DNA from 3 places in the Staphylococcus pseudoxylosus genome. Region 1 is predicted to be linked to each of the others. Evidence: predicted binding sites of a transcription regulator. Region 1 holds the regulator's gene; each other region holds the start of a gene.

Region 1 (3,289 bases):
GTCAAAGAAATCTTTTGATTGGGGATTAAAATTCAAGTGACGTGTCCATAATGTGTATGCCATAGGAGCAGCGCCCATTGGTAATCCAGGGTGTCCTGAATTTGCTTGTTCAACTGCATCGATACTTAGTGCTCTAATCGTATCTACCGCTAATTGATCTTTTTCTTTATTCATCTAAATGACTTCCTTTCTTCTAGCAAGTTTCTATCTTATTATACCTTATTTGGTATCTATTTAACAAAAAATTGATTTAGTTTTTATCTTCTTTATTTTTAGAATCTAATATATTTTTCACTTTATCAGGCGTTACATCGTTTCCTTCAGGATCTATGACTCTTGTACTTTCAATTTGCTGCTTAAATTTTTCTCTAAATGAATCTAAGTAAGCTTTTCTCAATTTAGATTGTTCTTTAGCTTCTTTTTCAGTCAATCCTTTTTCTTTTTTCTTTTTTGCTAATTCATTGATGCGTTGTAAATCTACACCGTCTTTATCAGCCATAATAAACCTCCGATATTATTTATATAAAAAATATAACAAAAAAATGAACGAAACTAAATTGTTTCGCTCACAAAAACACCATTATATTAACATTTCTATTCACTAAAGTTTACGCCACTAAAAACTATTAGTGAACAGCTGCCATCACTTGCTGTGAAGTTTGTTCGCTTTGTAGTTTAGTTTCATCATTACTCTGTTCGCCATTTACTGATTGGCTTGTCATTTGATGGTCAGTCATTTCGTACGTCTGTTCTGAATTTGCACTATTGTGAGCACTTAATATAAATAAGGCGCAAAGCACCATTGTCACTACCAAAACTATAATATAAGACTTTATTTGCGATTTATAGTTCTTCATCATTCATAACCACTCCTAGAACGTTTGTTTGTATAGTTACTTTATCAGAACATCTGTTCTGTGTCAACAACCAAACGAACAAACGTTTGTAAAAACGCGATAAGCATGCTATAATTAAGTTAAATTAAATTAGGGAGTGCCTATTATGAGAGAGTTAACTAAACGACAAAATGAAATTTTTGAATATATCAAGCAAACCGTCCAATCCAAAGGGTATCCACCAAGCGTTAGAGAAATTGGAGAAGCTGTTGGATTAGCCTCTAGTTCAACAGTTCATGGCCATCTATCTAGATTAGAGGAAAAAGGTTACATTAGAAGAGACCCAACTAAGCCTCGTGCCATTGAAATTGTGTCAGAACAATTAGGTGAATCTATTAATATGGAAGAAACAATCCACGTTCCTGTTATAGGGAAAGTAACTGCAGGTGTACCTATTTCTGCGGTTGAAAATGTTGAAGAATACTTTCCATTACCAGAACATTTCACTTCAACCCACAATAGTGATATATTCATCTTAAACGTTGTTGGTGATAGTATGATTGAAGCTGGTATTCTTGATGGAGATAAAGTTATCGTAAGAAGTCAAACTATTGCAGAGAACGGCGATATTATCGTTGCGATGACAGAAGAGAATGAAGCGACTGTTAAACGTTTTTATAAAGAAAAAACGCGCTATCGTTTGCAACCGGAAAATAGCACAATGGGACCAATTTATCTTGATAATGTAACCGTATTAGGAAAAGTGGTTGGATTATTTAGAGAAATGTAATTGATATTTCGACTCTAATGCTAACACTCTCAAAAAAAGAGGATGCGCTCATCGCGCACCCTCTCTTTTTTCATCTTTTTTCTCTAAAACGTCTTTTACTTTTTCAAGTATATCTTCTGTTTCGTCTTTTTTGTTTGTTGTCATAACTTTTCATCCTCACATGATAAAAGATACCCTCTCACAACAGCCCTAAACATTATCCAGTATAATTTTCTGTCCAATAAGGCTGACGATCCTTATTAAAGTCAACACCTACACCAAGTGTATTAAATTCTTTCTTAAGAATATTCTTTCTATGTCCTAATGAATTCATTAGGCCCTGGTGAGCATAAATACTACTTGTTTGACCATACGCCAAGTTTTCACCTGCTGCATTAAAATCGTGTCCGTCAGCTTCCATACGATCAAATGGCGTATCGCCTGATAAATTATTATGATCAAAATAATTATGTTCAGCCATATCTTTACTGTGTTTTCTAGCTGTATCAGAAATACTAGTAGAATATTTAAGTGGCTCTAACTCATGCTGCACTCGTTCTGAATTAACTAAATCAAAGTTTTGCAATTCAAAGCTTTGAGCTAACCCCTCAGATGGCGCGCCATATTGTTGTTGTAGTCGGTTTTCCATTTTTTCACTAACTTGTAATAGTGCTGTTAAGTTATTGCTCTCATGTTTATCATAAAAAGTCGTTGTATATATTTTGTCTTTATGAAAATTATCAAATTCATCATCTTGAACATCAAATTTCACATGACCTTTTTGCTTATCAGTAATAGGTTTACCTAAACGGTCCCTTACCTTATCTTTAGGTGTACCATATTTAATTTTTGATTTAGATGATATAACGTTTTGGTTACTATATAGCGCATTTACTTTATCATCTATATAACTAACCATCACAAATCCTCTATAACCATCCGAATAATACGTGTGCCAATTTGTACCATATTCATTTGATGTGACACGTTGGGAACTACCTAGCTTTTCTTCTACAGCGCTTCTAGTCATATTCATTTGAATATTGTTAACTGCAAATTCTTGTTTACTAGGTACTTTCAACGCATCTTCATTAGTTGTTTTTGATGAAGACCAATCGGCAACTTTATCCTTTAATTGCTGTTGTACTGTAATCATTGGTTCTGTTTCTTTGATTGGTATGACAAGAATAACTACTAATAAAATAAGTACATACAAGAATAATTTTCTAATTTTTTACACCTACTAATATATTAGTCTCTATCACCGTTAAAAATTGAGTTTCTTACAATTACATAATCTACTTTTCTTAGTGATTTAAGGTCAGTGCCACCCGCATATGAAATTGAACTTTGCAAGTCTTGTTGCATTTCAATCAATGTATTAGATAATGAACCTTTGTGTTCAACAAACATTTTCTTACCTTCTACATTTTTATGTTCACCTTTTTGGAATTCAGAGGCGCTACCGAAATATTCTTTATATAATTTACCATCTAATTCCACTGTTTCACCAGGTGACTCTTCATGTGCAGCAAATAATGACCCGACCATTACCATAGATGCACCAAAACGTATAGATTTAGCAATATCACCGTGCGTTCTAATACCACCATCAGCAATAATTGGTTTTCTTGCCGCTTTACTACAGTGATTTAATGCTGATAATTGCCAACCGCCTGTACCA
Region 2 (3,289 bases), on a different replicon from region 1:
CATAGAGAAGCGTTCAAGTGCTTCACTGATTGCAAAGAGAATAACAACAATAGATGCCTCTGCCCATTCACCAATAATGGCAGCTCCAATAACGGCAACGGTCATCAGGGTTTTCATGTCGAAATCAAAGCGTATCAAATTTTGAAAACCGACTTTAAATAATGAATATCCGCCAATTACAATAGAACCTACAAATAACATGGAAGTTACGAGGTTATCTTCTCCATTTACAAAGTGAGAAAGGTAACCAAAAGCAATTAGTAGTGTGGCAAACAGCAATGTACTATGTTTTTTATAAAATGGTGTTTTCTCTTCTTTATGAGCCTTAGTGTCATCTTTAACCCTTTGTATCGTTTGATTCGCTAGTTTTTCAGGAGATACTTTTAGATTCTCAAAAGCACCTGCTTTTTCAAGTTCTTCAACCGATGCATTTCCATATACATCAATTTTAGAAGCGCCAAAGTTTACTTTTGCATCCTCAACTCCAGCTATTTGTTTTACATTTTTTTCAAACTTCCCCGCACAATTTGCGCAGGAAAATCCTTCCACACGGTAAACGTTTTTATCTTTAATTACCACAGGTTCTACCCGTCTTTTAGGTTTCTCTGGTGCCACTTTAAGATTTTCAAAAGCACCAGCCTTTTCTAGTTCTTCAACAGTTGCACTGCCGAAGACATCAATTTTTGAAGCTCCAAAATTTACTTTTGCGTCCTGAACGCCTGGAATCTTTTTAACATTTTTCTCAAACTTTCCTGCACAATTTGCACATGAAAATCCTTGGACCCGATAGACGTTCATTTCTTCTTCCATTAGTTTAACCTTTTGTTCAGACATTGACCTTCACTTCTTTCTTATGTGCTAGGGCGATCATCATTATCTGCCTGATATGTTCATCATCTAAAGAATAGAAAGCTAGTTTTCCTTCTTTTCTAAAGTTGACCACCCCTTGCTTATAAAGCGTACGTAAATGATGAGATGCATTTGCTATCGTAATACCTAAGATATTTGCTATATCACAAACACACAACTCTTCATCCTGACACAGAGCGTAAGTAATTTTTGCTCTATTTTCATCGGCAATAGCCTTTAACATTTGGCTAACACCAGAAATATCAACTGTTTGTAAATCCCCTTGTATTCGATTAACCTTTTCTTCGTCATAACAAAAAATTTCACAAGTATCTTTCTTTTTCATATTATCATCCCATCTTCATTCAAATATTTATTTGAATATATTATAACCATTTTCGACTCATCATGCAAGCAAATATTTGAATGAAAATAAAAGAAGTAAGTAGGGCATAAAATTCTAGTCTCAAAAACGAACAAAAAAAGAAAATCGAAACCCATACAAATGAAATTGTTGAAGAAATTCATGCTAATAATAAAAATAGAAATGAATTAGATGTTCTTTTAAGCAAGAAACTAGTGACGGGTGATAAGTTATATATTACGGATTTATGTATACTTGCAGATTCTACGAAGCATTTAGTAGATATATTAGATTATCTTTCACAAGAGGAAATATCTTTATATGTAATCAATTTAAATCGATATATTTATAAAGATATCAAAGGGGAATTTCTAGAAATATTACATAATATTACAGACTTTCAAAGTGACATCGTTAAATTTAGAACACGAGCAGGATTAGAAAATTACGCAAAAAAAGGAAAAACTTTAGGTAGACCCAAACGCGATGATAATAACCTTAGAGATGCTATTGAGATGTATATGAGCAAAAAATACACTTTAGATGAGATAAAAGAACAGACAAATATAAGTAGAGCAACCTTGTATCGTCATCTAGATAAATAAGAGGTGATGAACGTTGTTAAAACAAGATTTAGTGTATAATGTACTGTTATCGATTAGAGAAGAATAAAGTGTAGATTTTAAAACTTTAGATGTAAGCGAAAAAATTTTTTATTAGCACTTGAAAGCATAGCGAGGCAAGATTTAGCAAAAAATATAGAGTTATTCTACAATGGGTGTTTTCCTATATGTGGCACAACAATATATGCAGAACTAACAGAAAAAGGTAAGCAGCAAATATCATTATATAAAACAGAGGATAAGCACATATAACAATGCTTATCCTCTGTTTTTGAATTTTATATTAACTTAATTATCATAAAATTGCTTGATCTTTTGACCTATTTCATCTCTTACACGTTGAAATTCTGACCAAGATTTACCTGCCGGGTCATCAAAGCCCCAATGTTCTTTTTTTACATTAGGCGGGATGACTGGACAATTCTCATCAGCATCACTACAAAGTGTAACAACTAGGTCTGATTGTCTTAAAATTTTATTATCAATTAAATCAGAAGTATGGTTTGATATGTCAATATCCACTTCTTTCATAGCTTCTATCGCCTTAGGATTTACGCCATGCGTTTCGATACCTGCTGAGTAAACATTCCATTCTTCGCCGAGTATTTCTCTTCCCCAGCCCTCAGCCATTTGACTACGACAAGAATTACCAGTACATATAAAGTAAATTGTTTTCTTATCCATTTATTATTACCTCTCTTTTAAAAAATTATTAGTGTTAAATATAGACCTAATAGGGTTACAAATAAAACAGGGATTGTGATAATAATTCCGGTCTTAAAATAGGTTCCCCAAGAAATCTTGACACCTTTTTGAGTTAGTACGTGTAACCAAAGAAGTGTGGCTAACGAACCAATTGGTGTTATCTTAGGCCCCAAATCAGATCCGATAATATTCGCATAAATCATACCTTCTTTTAATATTCCTGTAGCACTCGATTGACCAATTGCTATTGCATCTATTAAAACGGTTGGCATGTTATTCATAATAGAGGATAGGAATGCAGCTACAAAGCCCATACCCATAATGCTGCTAAATAAGCCATAACTTGAAATGTTTGTTAGTACATCACCAAGAAGTGTTGTAATGCCCACGTTTTTCAAACCAAATACGACGAGATACATACCAATAGAGAATAAAACAATATTCCATGGCGCACCTTTAATTACTTGTTTCGTATGCACGGCTTTAGATTTACGCGCTAATAATACAAATATTAAAACAATGATACCAGCAATAATGGATACTGGAATATTTATAAACTCACTTATTAAATAACCAATGAGTAATATACCAAGTACGATCCACGAGATGTTAAAAAGTTTTTTATCTTTAATCGCTTCTCTTGGTTCTCTAATGTTTACTGCATTAAATGTTTTTGGAATAGACTTTCTAAAATATAACCATAAAACAAGAATACTTGCGATCAATGAGAATATATTAGGTATAATCA
Region 3 (3,289 bases), 200 kb from region 1:
GTTGGGGCTTCTAATTTTAATGCATTACAAATTAATTTTGGAGTATTTAAGTTGCTATTAATCAAACAATTTAATACTCCATACTCTGACGGAGTGACATTATAAGGGCTTAATAACTCCTTGAAATATTTAAACACTTTGTTTTGAGAAGTGCTTAATAAGTAGTTTACACAATTATCTATATCCATGATTTAGACCTCTCTTAAATTATTATATTGACTTAGAAATTATAGCATGTTATCTTTTTCAACGAAATACTTTTGTTACAAAAATGTTTTTAACCAAAATATGAAAGAAGGCTAGTTTATGTTCAACGCACTTGTAGTTAGAAAAAAAGATTCTGAAGTAAATTACGAAATAGAAAGTATAGATAAGACATTTTTATCAAAAGGTGATGTTTTAGTAAAAATAGAATATTCTTCCTTAAATTATAAAGATATGCTCGGATTACAATACAAAGGCGGAGTAATTAAAGACTATCCTATGATACCAGGAATAGATTTTGTAGGTACTGTTGAATCAAGTATAAATGAAAAATTTAATAAAGGGGACCAAGTTCTTGTAACAGGATATGATGTTGGAATGACTCATACTGGAGGATTTTCAGAATATGCACAAGTTCCTTCTGATTGGATAATACCTCTACCTAAAGGTTTATCCAATAAAGAATCAATGATATATGGTACAGCTGGTTTCACAGCAGCTCTATCAATATTTGAACTTCAAAAAAGTGGTATGACCGTAGACCAGCAACCCGAAATATTAGTTTCAGGAGCTACTGGTGGTGTCGGTAGCATTGCTATTCAAATATTAAGTAAAATTGGATATAAAAATATCACTGCTTTAGTAAGAAAAAACAGACAAATAAAAGTGGCTGAAAATTTAGGTGCTAAACAAGCTATTATAATGGAAGATGATAATAAACCAATTAAAAAAGAAGTATTCGACTATTTTTTAGATACAGTTGGTGGAGACATAACAATATTTGGATTAAAACATTTAAGTTATCAAGGTTGCGCTACTGTTTGTGGTAATGCAGCAGGCAATGAATTAAGCGCAAATATTCTTCCTTTTATTCTTCGAGGGATAAAATTAATTGGTATAGATTCTGTTTATATTGATTATGGAACTCGAGAATATTTATGGGAGAAATTATCAAATGAATGGAACATCGGTGGTTCTCTTTTATACAATGAAATTAATTTCAAAGAAATTGATAAAGTTATAAAACAACTATTAAATGGTGAACATCTAGGAAGAACAATCTTAAAAATTTAATTAAAATCCCTATCCTACTAAACAACCCACCTATTCATTTAAGTGGGTTTATTTTATCTCCACAATATATAACCAATTAACCTTACTGACCCCATTTTCTTCATGTAAATATAGTGTTTGTGTGTGAACGTCCACCTTATGAATATAACCCTCTTTGGTTTTAATATATCCATCTACAAAATAACGTAATTCAATTGTAGGGTCATTATACATTTTAAATATCAACTTATCATTTAAATAGTTCAATTGATGATCACTTAATGATGGTCTATCAATCTTATTTTGGTCTTGTATGTATTGGTCTTGTATGTATTGTTCTAGTTGCTCTTATTGTTCAGGCAGTGTCTTAAAGGCTTGCTACTTAACCACGCCTCGCCCTTGCGGTATACGTGTGTTAAGATATTCTCTAGGTGTATTACGGTAATCAGTTTCATATTTATATTCATCTGGTGCGTCTGGATTTATTACTTTCATATTATCACCTCATAAATATAACAGAACTCTTGTTCGTATATGTAAATAAAAAATAACCACCTACCTTAGGTGGTTTTGTATAATTCTATGTAATTATTTCGTTACTATTCATCCTCAATTGATATTTTGAGTTGTCTTATTAATAATATTATTTACTTCTTCATGAACACTGTCAAAATCTATGTCAATAAACGACCTTACAGCCGTTTGACCATCATTTGAAGCCATTAAAGGTACACTTAAATTTTCTAAATCATTAAAATATTTATCGTACTCTCTTATTATTCTATTATAATACATCACTGGATTTATAATAGAATCGTTTCCAGTATAGTTGAAATCATTAGTTACTAAATCATTAGATATTGTATGATTTTTGGAAATGATCTTTTCATTTAAGTTGTATTTTAAGTATTCATCGTATGGTTCTATAAATATATCGATTTGATACTTATAATATTCTAATTTTTTTATCAATTCATTTAAATCTGTTTTTAATTCAAAATACGTATCATAATCGAATTTAGAGTCTTCAATATTGTTAATATAATAAGACTCAATATTATGATTGATCTTCTTTAGATTTTCTAAAAAAAGATCATTGCTATAAGAATTAATGAAATAGGTGATAAGATCTATTCTATGATTAAATTCTTGTGAGGGTTGATTTTCTTTGGTTTCTTTATACATATCATAGTTATGCTCGAATTTATCATAATATTTTTTTAGATAATTTGTATTATCTTTTATATTTTTAACTAATATATCTTTTGTTCGGTTTCTTCTTATTTCTTCCTTTTTTCTATCTTTGTATAAAGTAAGCAATGTAAAAACAAACCCTAAAGAAGTGATAAATCCCATTGCAATATTAAATTCATCCATTTTAATACCTCCATTTATATAAAATAAACGAGCAAGTAAATAGTCATACTTGCTCATTATAAAAAGTTGATGTGCTGATATTACCTTTTATATTTTACCACACTATATATATCTAATTTATATAATAAAAAGAATTTAAACAAATACAATATCGATATTATTTAACTAATAACCTACCCCATAATGCTTTTTCTTTCAATAACTTCTCTTCTTTATCAGTAATCCTACCTATAGGCATAAAGAAATTATCCTTTTTGTTTGCTCCATCTGCTTGGTATTTAAATCTAATCCACCACAAGTCATTTTTCTTATCTTTAATAACTTGGTCAAATTTTACAAATTCCCCAGGATAAATCCAAGAACCTCTATCTACTTGCGCTTTATTTAATCCCATTGCACGTCTAACAACAATTGGTTCCGTATTATTTTTACTAGATGTGAATATACCATTCCACGCCCAAACTGTACGAGGTGATTTTGCTTTGATAGGTTCTTTTACGTCTTTTGCTACTTTTTGTGTTGGTGAATCACCTTTCATATGCTTGAGTACTAAATTATCAAGTACACTTATATCATTTCTTCCATAACCTGCTGCTGCTAATAAATTACCTGGATCTTGCTTATCATATTGTATTTGTTGGTGTCCAGGCATCTC

The links. Region 1 encodes LexA, which represses DNA repair genes until DNA is damaged. Its sites were predicted from a motif close to CGAACATATGTTCG; they were not measured.
Region 2: the regulator LexA is predicted to act here: its motif matches at 1,216-1,229, upstream of cadC (Cd(II)/Pb(II)/Zn(II)-sensing metalloregulatory transcriptional repressor CadC).
Region 3: the regulator LexA is predicted to act here: its motif matches at 1,775-1,788, upstream of LG295_RS08900 (YolD-like family protein).

Annotation. Positions count from the first base shown of each region.
Region 1 is NZ_CP085024.1:1,668,247-1,671,535, forward strand. Features, by position in the region: gene tkt (transketolase) at 1-174, opposite strand, end outside; gene LG295_RS07995 (DUF896 domain-containing protein) at 251-499, opposite strand; gene sosA (DNA damage-induced cell division inhibitor SosA) at 627-860, opposite strand; gene lexA (transcriptional repressor LexA) at 1,003-1,626, shown strand; gene LG295_RS08010 (CAP-associated domain-containing protein) at 1,823-2,821, opposite strand; gene guaC (GMP reductase) at 2,857-3,289, opposite strand, start outside.
Region 2 is NZ_CP085025.1:32,860-36,148, forward strand. Features, by position in the region: gene LG295_RS13910 (cadmium-translocating P-type ATPase CadA) at 1-834, opposite strand, end outside; gene cadC (Cd(II)/Pb(II)/Zn(II)-sensing metalloregulatory transcriptional repressor CadC) at 827-1,195, opposite strand; partial or broken gene LG295_RS13920 (recombinase family protein) at 1,321-1,818, shown strand; gene arsC (arsenate reductase (thioredoxin)) at 2,125-2,520, opposite strand; gene arsB (arsenite efflux transporter membrane subunit ArsB) at 2,538-3,289, opposite strand, start outside.
Region 3 is NZ_CP085024.1:1,870,335-1,873,623, forward strand. Features, by position in the region: gene LG295_RS08890 (MarR family winged helix-turn-helix transcriptional regulator) at 1-188, opposite strand, end outside; gene LG295_RS08895 (acryloyl-CoA reductase) at 307-1,278, shown strand; gene LG295_RS08900 (YolD-like family protein) at 1,327-1,524, opposite strand; gene LG295_RS08905 (hypothetical protein) at 1,867-2,634, opposite strand; gene LG295_RS08910 (N-acetylmuramoyl-L-alanine amidase family protein) at 2,792-3,289, opposite strand, start outside.